DNA from 2 places in the Arthrobacter sp. NQ4 genome. Region 1 is predicted to be linked to the other one. Evidence: riboswitches for the same ligand, from Rfam matches in the RefSeq annotation. Region 1 holds a riboswitch; the other holds the start of a gene.
What was found. A riboswitch is a leader RNA that binds a small molecule or an ion and turns the genes downstream of it on or off. The one in region 1 is predicted to bind S-adenosylmethionine.

Region 2: linked by a shared signal. The riboswitch ahead of metX (homoserine O-acetyltransferase MetX) and the one ahead of PUN51_RS12960 (aminotransferase class V-fold PLP-dependent enzyme) in region 1 are both predicted to bind S-adenosylmethionine.

What each region holds. Positions count from the first base shown of each region.
Region 1 covers NZ_JARETC010000007.1:9,778-15,436, reverse strand. Annotated here, with positions in the region: gene rsgA (ribosome small subunit-dependent GTPase A) at 1-364, shown strand, start outside; gene hisN (histidinol-phosphatase) at 409-1,221, shown strand; SAM riboswitch class IV at 1,375-1,488, shown strand; gene PUN51_RS12960 (aminotransferase class V-fold PLP-dependent enzyme) at 1,525-2,943, shown strand; gene PUN51_RS12955 (class I SAM-dependent methyltransferase) at 3,029-3,787, shown strand; gene PUN51_RS12950 (metal-dependent transcriptional regulator) at 3,861-4,571, shown strand; gene PUN51_RS12945 (hypothetical protein) at 4,620-4,997, shown strand; gene PUN51_RS12940 (S1C family serine protease) at 5,056-5,659, opposite strand, start outside.
Region 2 covers NZ_JARETC010000003.1:171,348-177,006, forward strand. Annotated here, with positions in the region: gene PUN51_RS07290 (MFS transporter) at 1-813, opposite strand, end outside; gene metX (homoserine O-acetyltransferase MetX) at 993-2,108, opposite strand; SAM riboswitch class IV at 2,121-2,236, opposite strand; gene PUN51_RS07300 (bifunctional o-acetylhomoserine/o-acetylserine sulfhydrylase) at 2,340-3,662, opposite strand; SAM riboswitch class IV at 3,707-3,821, opposite strand; gene PUN51_RS07305 (VOC family protein) at 3,983-4,621, shown strand; gene PUN51_RS07310 (HNH endonuclease signature motif containing protein) at 4,828-5,659, shown strand, end outside.

The DNA of each region.
Region 1 (5,659 bases):
CGGAGTGAACGCGGTCACGGGGCGCGGCCGCCACACGTCGTCGTCGGCCTTGGCCCTGCGCCTGGCGGACGCGCCGGCCGGCAGCTGGATCATTGACACCCCCGGTATCCGTTCCTTCGGACTGGCACACGTGGACCCGGACCGGATCCTGCGCTCCTTCCCCGACCTGTCCCCCGGCATCGAAAACTGTGAACGCGGGTGCAAGCACACTGCAAACGCGGTGAACTGCGGCCTCGACGACTGGGTGGCAGGCGGACACGCAGGTCCCACCGGCCCGGCACGCCTGGCATCGCTCCGGCGGCTGCTCGGCACGGACCCGCGCATGGACGCACAGGAAACCAAAGAGCTCGGCAGCGTCAACTGACGCGTTCTCCCGGCAGAAGCGTCCACAGACGGTAGTTTGTAACCATGATCCAACCCGCTTCGAGCTACAACGATGACCTGCGCCTGGCCCATGTCCTGGCCGACTCCGTGGATGACCAGACCATGAGCCGCTTCAAGGCCCTGGACCTCCACGTTGAGACCAAGCCGGACCTGACGCCCGTCACCGACGCCGACAAGGCAGCGGAGGAAGCCATCCGCGGCCAGCTCTCGCGCTCCCGGCCCCGCGATGCCGTCCTGGGTGAGGAGTTCGGCAGCACCGGGCACGGTTCACGGCGCTGGATCATCGATCCCATTGACGGGACCAAGAACTTTGTCCGGGGCGTCCCGGTCTGGGCCACGCTGATCGCCCTGGTGGATGAAGGCGAGCCTGTGGTGGGCGTGGTCAGCGCCCCGGCCCTCGGCAAGCGCTGGTGGGCGGCAAAGGGCATGGGCGCGTACATGGGCCGGTCCCTGGCAGCTGCCACCCGGCTGCGCGTCTCCGACGTGTCCAGCCTCTCCGACGCCTCCCTCTCCTACTCCAGCCTGAGCGGCTGGAAGGAACGCGGCAACCTCGACGAGTTCCTCGGGCTGACCGAAGACGTCTGGCGGACCCGGGCCTACGGCGATTTCTGGTCGTACTGCATGGTGGCAGAGGGCTCGGTGGACATTGCCTGCGAACCGGAGCTCAACCTCTACGACATGGCTGCGCTGGTGCCGATCGTGGTTGAGGCGGGCGGCCGGTTCACTTCCCTCGAAGGCGAGGACGGACCGTTCGGCGGGAACGCGCTGGCCACCAACTCGATCCTGCACTCAGAGGTGCTGCACCGCCTCAACCCGTACCTGGACGACCTGCTGTAACTGCCACGGTTTGGCCCCCTTAGGCGAATATTGCGACGCCGGACACCTCCAGACGGGGGTGTCCGGCGTCGTTTATTCGATATTGCGTAACAAAGCCCTTAACAATTGCCGCGGCTTCAATCCTGGCCGCCCCATGTCCTACGCTTTTATGCAGGTCACGAGTGCCAGCGCAAAACCCCGGTTTGCTGGCCGGCAACCCTCCATTCGCGGCGGGGTGCCCCGGGTGACGACCAGGCCGGTCCGGAGTGGATGCGGCAAGCGCGGATTCCCTATGCCGGAGTCCTGTATTCAAGTGAGGTCTCTGTGACAACTGCCACCGTCTCCCCCCAGCCCGCCATTGCCGAATCCGGCGCTCCCGGAGATCGCCACGCCGTTGCCGGCCGTCCCCTTGCTGCCGTCACCGGCGCGGAAATCCAGGCACCACTGATTTCCGGCGGCCACATCCGGTACGCGAACCTTGACTACGGCGCATCCGCTCCGGCGCTCTCCGTGGTCTCCGCCTACCTGAACGAGATCCTGCCGTACTACGCGAGCGTCCACCGCGGGGCCGGCTACGCGTCCCAGATCAGCACGTCCGTTTACGAGAACGCCCGCAGCATCGTCCGGGACTTCGTGGGCGGCCGGCCGGATGATTCGGTCATCTTCACCCGCAACACCACCGATTCGCTGAACCTCCTGGCCGGCTGCCTGCCTGCTACCGACGGCCGGCATGACGGCGAGGTCCTCTACCTGGACATCGAACACCATGCCAACCTCCTGCCGTGGCAGGGCGTTCCGCACCGCAGCATCGTTGCCGCCGACACCATCACCGGCACCCTGGACGCCGTCCGGACCGAGCTGGAGCAGGGCGGCGTCAGCCTGCTGGCCGTCACCGGCGCCTCCAACGTCACCGGCGAGATTCTTCCCATCCGGGCCCTGGCCGCGCTGGCCCACCAGCACGGCGCCCGGATCGTGGTGGACGCGGCCCAGCTCGCGCCGCACCGCAGGGTGGACATCAGCGCGGACGACGTCGACTACCTCGCCTTTTCCGGCCATAAGCTGTACGCGCCGTTCGGCGCGGGTGTCCTGGTGGGACGTCCCGACTGGCTGGACACCGGTGTCCCGCACCTCGCCGGCGGCGGGGCGGTCAAGGAAGCACGGCTCGACGGCGTCAGCTGGGCCACGGGCCCGGCCCGCCACGAGGGGGGCTCGCCGAACGTCCTCGGCGCCGCCACCCTGGCCCGCGCCACCCAGGTCATCGCCGAACTCGACCAGGACCGGTGGCACGCCCACGAATCCGCCATCCGTTCCTTCCTGGTGGAGGGCCTGCAGGACATCGACGGCGTCACCGTCCACCAGATCTTCAAGGACACCAACCCGGAAACGGACACCATCGGCGTGGTCAACTTCTCGGTCGAGGGCTACGACGCAGGGCTGGTGGCCGCCTACCTTTCCGCAGAGCACGGGGTGGGCCTGCGCGACGGCCGCTTCTGCGCCCATCCCCTGCTGAAGCGCCTGGGCCTGCCGTCCGGCTCCCTCCGGGCAAGTTTCGGCGTGGGTTCGCGGCTGGAAGACGCCGAACGCCTCCTCGCCGGCATCCGGACGCTGCGCAGCAACGGACTGGGATGGGATTACGTGGTGGATGCGGGCCGCTGGGTGCCCGCCAATGATTTCCGCACCTACCCGCACTGGGCGCCCAATACCCCCGGGACGGCCGGAGCAGCCCCCTGCCTGGACGACTAGGCGGCGGGGCGGCGGCTGCCTGCTGATGCCGGGCATGCGGTAAATTCGAAGGACATCCGCAAGCAGCACCAGAAGGAGGCCACGCGTGGTTCGGGGTGGCCCCAGGCTTGATCACGGCCGGCGCACGGAGCTCGGGCAGAGCTTCCAGGACGGCGGCCGCCACTACCAGCGGGTCCGTCCCGGCTATCCTGCGGAATCTGCACGGTGGCTGGTACCGGCCGGAGCCCATGACGCCCTGGACGTCGGCGCCGGTACGGGAAAGTTCACCGCATTGCTGCTGGCCATGGGGCTGGACGTCACCGCCGTCGACCCCTCTGCGGACATGCTCGCCCAGCTGAAGGCCCACTGCCCCGCCGCCACGGCTGCGCCGGGGACTGCCGAGGCGACAGGCCTTCCCGACGCTGCCTTCGACGTCGTGACCGTTGCCCAGGCGTGGCACTGGTGCGACCCCCTGGCGGCAAGCACCGAGCTGGCGCGCGTCCTGCGCCCGCACGGAACACTTGGCCTGGTTTGGAACCAGCTGGACACCTCCGTCCCCTGGGTGCACCGGCTCTCCCGGATCATGCACGCCGGCGATGTGTACCGGCCCGGCCACAAGCCCGTCGTCGGGCCAGAATTCCACCGGCTCGAAGGTCACGTCACCCACTGGCAGGACAGGGTGACCACCGGGCACTTGATGGAGCTCACCAAGTCGCGCAGCTACTACCTTCGGGCCGGTGAGGCGACGCGGGCAAAAGTTCTGGCCAACCTGGACTGGTACCTGCACGAGCACCTGGCCCATGCCCCCGGCCAGGAACTTGACCTTCCCTACCTCACCCTGGCCTGGCGCGCCACCAAGGCATGACGCACGCGGTCTGCGGCGGGGTGGCCGAAGCGGCGCACTCTGCCGCACCGGCCAAACCGGTAGGCTTGGGCATGTGAAGACCAGCGCGCCCTCCTCCTCGATCGAGGACTACGTCAAGGTCATCTACTCATTCACCGAATGGCAGGACAAGCCCATCACGTCCTCCCAGCTGGCACAGCGGCTGGGAGTGGCAAATTCCTCGGTCTCGGAAATGGTCCGGAAGCTGAAGGACCAGGGCCTGGTGGACCACAAGCCCTACAGCGCCGTCACGCTGACCGAGGCCGGCCTGCGCCTGGCCCTGTCCATGGTCCGGCGCCACCGGCTCATCGAGACCTACCTCGTCCAGCGGCTCGGCTACAGCTGGGACGAGGTCCACGATGAAGCTGAACAGCTGGAGCATGCAGTGTCGGATACGTTCATCGAGCGCGTTGCCGCCAAGCTCGGGGACCCTAAGCGGGACCCGCACGGCGACCCCATCCCCACCGCGGACGGCCAGGTCCTGATGCCGCGCGCCCACCTGCTCGCCGCGCTGGACCAGGGACACAGCGGCAAGATCACCAGGATCAGCGATGACAACCCCGAGCTCCTGCGGTACCTCGCCGCCCAGGACATCGACCTCGACGCCGAAGTCGAGGTGATGGGACGGCGGCCGTTTGGCGGCGCGCTGATGGTCCGGATCGCCGGTTCGGGCGGCACCCGCGACTACGACCTTGCTGACGAAATCGCCTCAGCGTTGTGGGTCTCCAGCGACACCCCGCACCCGGGCTGCGTCCTCGGCGGTTAAGCGGGCTGTCCTCTGCCGATTTGGCCGGCTCCCGTATGGTGGAAGGTGATGATCAGCAGACGCGACGCAGCAATAACCCTTGATGTTCCCCTTGAGATGGCACAGCGCCACGGCCTGCCGAAATGGATGTCGGAGGACGAGCTCCGCGGCATCATGGACAATCCCCCGCCCTGGCTGGTGCAGTCACGGGCCAACCGCACCGGCAAACGGCCCGTCTGGGTACACCTGGAATGCGCCGTCTGCGGGTACGAGGAAGCCGCCCGGCCCAAGAAGTGGTGGCCGGACTTCACCTACGTGGTGTGCGGGCACCACGCCCCTTCGGACGTTCCCGCCGTGCGCCCCGGCTGCGTCCGCAGCGAGTACGACGGCGTGGGGACGCGTTTCGTGGGCATCGCTGACGTGGAAGCGCCTCCGGTCAGCCAGTAGCCTTTCGTACTTCGCCTTCCGGACGTGCCCGCCCACGGTGCCGGGCCGCCGTCGACCCTTATCCAGCGCCGTTGGCCGTCATTTCCTCCGGAACAGCCGTCAGGTGGAGCTCGGCGCCGTCCCGCAGCACGGCCAGGTCGAGCGGCTGGCCGATGGCATCGGCGAACAGCAGGCGCTGCAGGCTCTCGGCGTTGCTGACCGGGTGGCCGCCGGCTGTGACAATGACGTCCCCTGCCGACAGGCCTGCCTTGCCTGCCGGCGAACCGGGCAGCACCTCAACCACCCGAAGCCCTTGCCGCCGCCCGGTGCGGATCACGGCGCTCGAGCCGAGCTGCATCGGGGTGCTCACCAGGCCCAGGTACGCGCGGCGCACCCTTCCGTCTGACAGCAGAGCGGAGATAATCCTGCGAGTGGTGGCGTTGATCGGGATCGCCAGCCCCAATCCGGCTCCGGCCACGGCAGTGTTGATGCCCACGATCCTGGCGTGGGTGTCCGCCAGCGCACCGCCGGAGTTTCCGGGGTTCAGGGCCGCGTCTGTCTGGATGACGTCCTCGATGACCCGCCGGTTACCGCCCGACCAAACCGGAATGGCCCTGCCCAGGCCGCTGACCACCCCCGCGGTCACCGAACCGGCAAGTCCCAGCGGGTTTCCCACTGCGACC
Region 2 (5,659 bases), on a different contig from region 1:
CACCAGGTAGTAGAGGATGTTTTCCGCGAAGCGCAGGCCCATGGCGGTGAAGACGCCGCGCGGGTAGCGCCGGAACACCTCGGCCACGCCGTAGCCCTTGTGGCCCGCGTCCACCTCTTTGCGGGCCTCCAGGAAGATGGGGGCGTCGTTGACCTTGGTGCGGATGTAGTAACCGATGATGACGATCACTGCGGAGAGCCAGAACGCCACGCGCCAGCCCCAGCCCAGGAACGCGTCCTGGGTCAGCGTGGAGGAGAGGACGAACAGCACGGCCGTGGCCAGCAGGTTGCCCAGCGGCACTGCCGATTGCGGCCAGCTGGCCCAGAAGCCGCGTGACTTGCTGGGGCTGTGCTCTGCCACGAGGAGCACGGCGCCGCCCCATTCCCCGCCCACGGCGAAGCCCTGGGCGAACCGCAGGAATACCAGCAGCGCGGGCGCCCAGTAGCCGATCTGTCCGAAGGTGGGCAGGCAGCCCATGAGGAAGGTGGAGACCCCCACCAGGATGATGCTCAGTTGCAGCAGCTGCTTGCGGCCGAACTTATCGCCGAAGTGGCCAAAGACGATTCCGCCGATGGGGCGTGCGACGAAACCGACGGCATAGGTGAGGAAGGCGGCGATGATGCCGTCCAGTTCCGTGCCGGCGTTGGGGAAGAAGGCCTTCCCGAACACCAGGGTGGCGGCCGATGCGTAGAGGAAGAACTCGTACCATTCCACGACCGTGCCGGCCATGGAGGCCGTCACCACTTTCTTAAGGCCTGAGGCCTTGACGTCGGTTTCCTCTGTGCGCCTTGCGGCGGAGCTTTCCGTACTCATGCGAACTCCTTCGGCGTCGTCGTCGACACCACGGGGACCAGTCAATGGCAGACGGGTGTGATGCACACCACGAAAGCCGGATTCGATGAGTATGGTCTGCCTGCGGCGCAACCTCAACGCCGATTAGTGCAGAACGCATCTGCAGGAATGCACATTAAGGGCTGTGCGCCAGGCGGCGCCTAGACCAGGAAGCTGCTCCGCAGCCGGCCGCCCAACTGCCCGATCTCGGTGAGGAACCCGTCGTGCCCGATCGGTGCCTGGATGACATGGACGTCCACGTCCCCGGGCAGCGCCTGGGCCAGTTCGTGGGACTGCGACGGAAAATAGAGCCGGTCCGAGTCGACGGCGGCCACGAAGAACCGTGCCGTGGAGGCGGCGAGGGTTTCGGTCAAGGTTCCCCGTCCCCGGCACACATCGTGGCTCATCAGTGCCTCGGTCAGGGCGATATAGCTGTTGGCATCGAAGCGCTTCACCAGCTTGTTGCCCTGGTGGTCCAGGTAGCTTTCCACCTGGTAGCGGCCGCGGGAGGCAAGAACTTCCCCCTGCAGGGGCGACTCGGGCGCCTGGGGTGCCCGGCCGAAGCGGCCTTCCAGTTCGGCAGCCGACCGGTAGGTGATGTGGGCGATGCGCCGGGCCAGTGCCAGCCCATCTTCCGGGCACGGACCGCCGTAGTAGTCCCCGCCGTTGAAATTGGGGTCTTGCCGGATGGCCAGCGTCTGGGCCTGCGCGAAGGCAATCTGTTCGGCCGTGCTGGCGGCTCCCACGGAGATCACGGCGCAGCGCTGCACCCTTTCCGGGTACGTCACCGCCCATTCCAGGGCGCGGGCGCCCCCCATGGATCCGCCGAGGACGGCGAACCAGCTCTTGATGCCCAGCTGGTCCGCGAGCCTTGCCTCGGCAACCGTACTGTCGCGCAGCGTGACGAGGGGAAACCTGGAGCCCCAGGGATTTCCGTCCGGCGCGGGTGATGACGGGCCGGTGGATCCGTAGCAGCCGCCAACGATATTGATGGACACCACGAAGAAGCGGTCCGTGTCCACGGGAGCGCCGGGGCCGGCCAGCTGTTCCCACCAACCTTCTTCGTCGGTGTCGCCGCGGGTCACGTGGGTGCTGCCGGTCAGCGCATGCTCGATCAGGATGGCGTTGCTGGCGTCCGCATTGAGCGTCCCCCAGGTTTCGTAGGCCAGGGTGACGTCCGGGAGGTATCCCCCGGCTTCGAGTTCCAGACCCCCGATGGAGGCGTAACGCACGATTCCGTGTTCGGGGATGGTGGTTCGGGCGACGGTAACCGTCATGGCAAGACCTCTTCTACGCGCTTGCCTGCCGTCGTCTGACCGGCAGGCCAGGTCCTCACCCGGGGCACCCCACCGCGGATGGAGGGTTGCCGGCCAGCAAGCCGGGGCTGTCACTGGCACTCATGACCTGGTTCGAGTGTACGAAACACCCCCCACTCCAGGCCAAGAGTATGACTGGTTGTGACTTCCCGGTTTGCCGGCCGGCACATGCTGCGACGCTCGCGTTTGGGGCTACGCGTCGGCGCCCTTGGCTGCCCGGAAGCCTGCCTCCAGGTCGGCCAGGATGTCGTCGATGTGCTCCAGGCCAACGGAAAGCCGGACCAGGCCCGGGTGCACGCCGGCCACAACCTGCTGCTCCGGCGAGAGCTGGCTGTGCGTGGTGGACGCGGGGTGGATGACCAGGGAGCGGACGTCGCCGATATTGGCCACGTGGGAATGCAGCTCCAGGGCGTCGACGAAGCGCTTGCCCGCCTCTGCCCCGCCGGCCAGATTGAAGGCCACGACGGCGCCCGTCCCCTTGGGTCCGTACTTGCGGCCACGCTCGTACCAGGGGCTGGAGGGCAGCCCCGCGTAGGCGACGGATTCGACGTCGTCCCTTGCCTCCAGCCAACGCGCCACTTCCGTGGCGTTCGCAACGTGGCGCTCCACCCGCAGGCTCAACGTCTCCAGGCCCTGGGAAATCAGGAACGCGTTGAAGGGCGAGACGGCTGAGCCGAGGTCGCGCAGCAACTGCACACGGGCCTTGAGAATGTAGGAGAGGTTGGCGCCGAGTGCGCCGCCTTCACCGAGATCGCGGGCGTAGACCAGGCCGTTGTAGGTGGGGTCCGGGGTGTTGAAGCCGGGGAACCGTTCCGGATCCTTGCCGAAATCGAACTTGCCGGAATCGACGATGACTCCGGCAATGGCCGAGCCGTGGCCACCCAGGTACTTGGTGGCCGAGTGCAGGACAATGTCCGCTCCCCACTCCAGTGGGCGGATCAGGTACGGCGTGGACAAGGTGTTGTCCACAATGAGGGGCACGCCGGCCTGGTGGGCCACCTCGGAGATGCCTTCGATGTCCAGGACATCCTGGCGCGGGTTGGACACCACTTCACCGAAGAAGAGCTTGGTGTTGGGCTGCACGGCATCGCGCCACTGGTCCAGGTTGTCCGGATCGGCCACGAAGGTCACCGAGATGCCGAACTTCTTCAGCGTGTGCGCAAACAGGTTGTAGGTTCCGCCGTAAAGGCTGGGGCTGGCCACGATGTGGTCGCCTGCCTCGGCGATGTTCAGGACAGCGAAGGTTTCGGCGGCCTGCCCGGAGCTCAGCAGCAGCGCGGCCAGGCCTCCTTCGAGGCTGGCAATCCGTTGCTCGACGGCATCCTGGGTGGGATTGCCGATGCGGGTATAGATGGGCGCAAGTTCAGCCAGGGCAAAACGGTTGGCGGCGCTTTCAGCGCTGGGAAACACGAATGACGTGGTCTGGTAGATAGGCAGGGCGCGGGCCCCCGTGGCGCTGTCCGCCGCCTGGCCTGCGTGGATCTGGCGGGTTTCGAAGGACCATCCGTTGGACATCCAAATCTCCTTTGACATGGGCCCGGCATGCTCACCGGCAGTACGGGCCGCGCTTGCTCCCGGCTGTTGCCGGGGAGCCAGGTCTTCACCCGGGGCACCCCACCGCGGATGGAGGGTTGCCGGCCAGCGAGCCGGGGCTTGGCGCTGGCACTCATGACCTGGGCCCAGTCTAGGAACCGGACGGTTGCCGTGGACAGCATTGTGACGAACATGGTCTTCCGGCCACTGTCTCGGCCGAATAACGGGGGCGCCGGGCGCCACAAATACTAGTAAGGGTGCCCTTAGCTGAGAGCCTGATCACAAAGTGCCAAGATGTTCGCATGCGCATGGATCACGTCTCTTACGCCTGTGAACACGATGGCCTCGCGGCCACTACCGAACGTATTGCAACTGCCCTCGGCGTTGAGGCAGTGAAGGGTGGCGTACACCCCCGCTTCGGAACCCGGAATATGATCATCCCGCTCGCCGGCCACAAGTACCTCGAAGTCGTTGAGGTCCTGGACCACCCGGCATCGGACAAGGCACCGTTCGGACAGGCAGTACGTGCCCGCTCCGCTGCTGGTGGCGGCTGGATGGGCTGGTGCGTCGAAGTGGACGACCTCGCCCCCTTCGAGGAACGCCTGGGCCGCGCCGCCGTGAACGGCAACCGCAAGTTCCCGGACGGCCGCGAACTGGTCTGGAAGCAGATTGGCATCCTGGGCCTCATCGCCGATCCCCAGGTGCCGTACATGCTCAAGTGGGAGGGCGATCCCTCGCTCCACCCGTCCCACGCGTACGAGAGCAACCTCAAGATGAGCTGCCTGACCATCGCCGGTTCCGCCTCGCGCGTCACCGAGTGGCTGGGTGAGCCGGTGGAGAAGCCGCTCGAGGACGTTGCGGTGGAGTGGGTCGCCCCGCACGGAACCCCGGGCATCCTCTCGGTCACCTTTGAAACCGCCAACGGAGCCGTCACCATCTGACCCTCCCCCGTTCCTCCCCGGATCACTTCGGGGAGGTCCCCGGGTTGTGCCCGGGCAAACTTCGGCCGCCATTGGGTGGTGACAACGGCGTCACCACCCAATGGCGGCCGAATTAATTTAAGAAGCTGCCCCCTGCGCCGCTATGAAGGACGCCAGCATGAACCGTGCACACTTTGGATGTCAGTGCCTCGTTGGATGATGTGGGCATGGGAATCAGCGGTGGTGTTGAGGTGGTTTTGGAGGGTGTTCGTGCCTCTGTTGCTGCCATCGATGCGCTGGATTTCGAAGATACTTCCCTGGCTGCCGGCGCCGGCATTGGTTCCCGTGTTGACGTGCTTCAACGGCGGTATGAGATCCGGCTGGAACGGCTGGAGGTTGCGGCCCGGCTGGAGGCGCAGCTCGCCGCGATGAAGGCGCTGGATACTGCCGAAGCCGTTGCCTTCCAGCAGGCGATGACGCCGCCGGACGCCACTGTCCAGGACCGCACTTACGCGGACATGTCGGTGGTGGAGGAGATCGCCGGGGTGCTGACCATCAGCTCGGCGGCCGCGGGCGCTTTGGTGGAGCACTCACGCCGGATCTGCTCCCTGCCGCTGGTGTTCGATGCACTGTCCGCCGGGGACATGTCCTGGCAGCACGCCCGGATTGTCGCCGATGAGACTGAAGGCCTCACCACCGAGGGCGCCCTGGCGTTGGTGGCGCACTTCTTCGACCCGGCTGCACCCCAGCCCGCCCGCGGCGCGGCCCCCGGCGAGCTTGTTCCGTCCCGGTTCCGGGCGAAGGTGCGTGGTTGGCGGGAACGCCACCACCCCGACTCGATCGAGAAGCGCCATGTAAAGGGTGTGGCTGACCGGCGGATGGAATACACCCCGGACAAGGACGGTATGGCCTGGATCTCCCTCTACTTGCCCGGGGACACCGCGTGCGCTATCTGGAACCGGACCACCGCGACCGCCCGCGGCCTCCAGGGACCAGACGAACCCCGCACCCTTACCCAACTCCGCCCCGACATCGCAGCATCGCTGCTCCTCGGCGCCG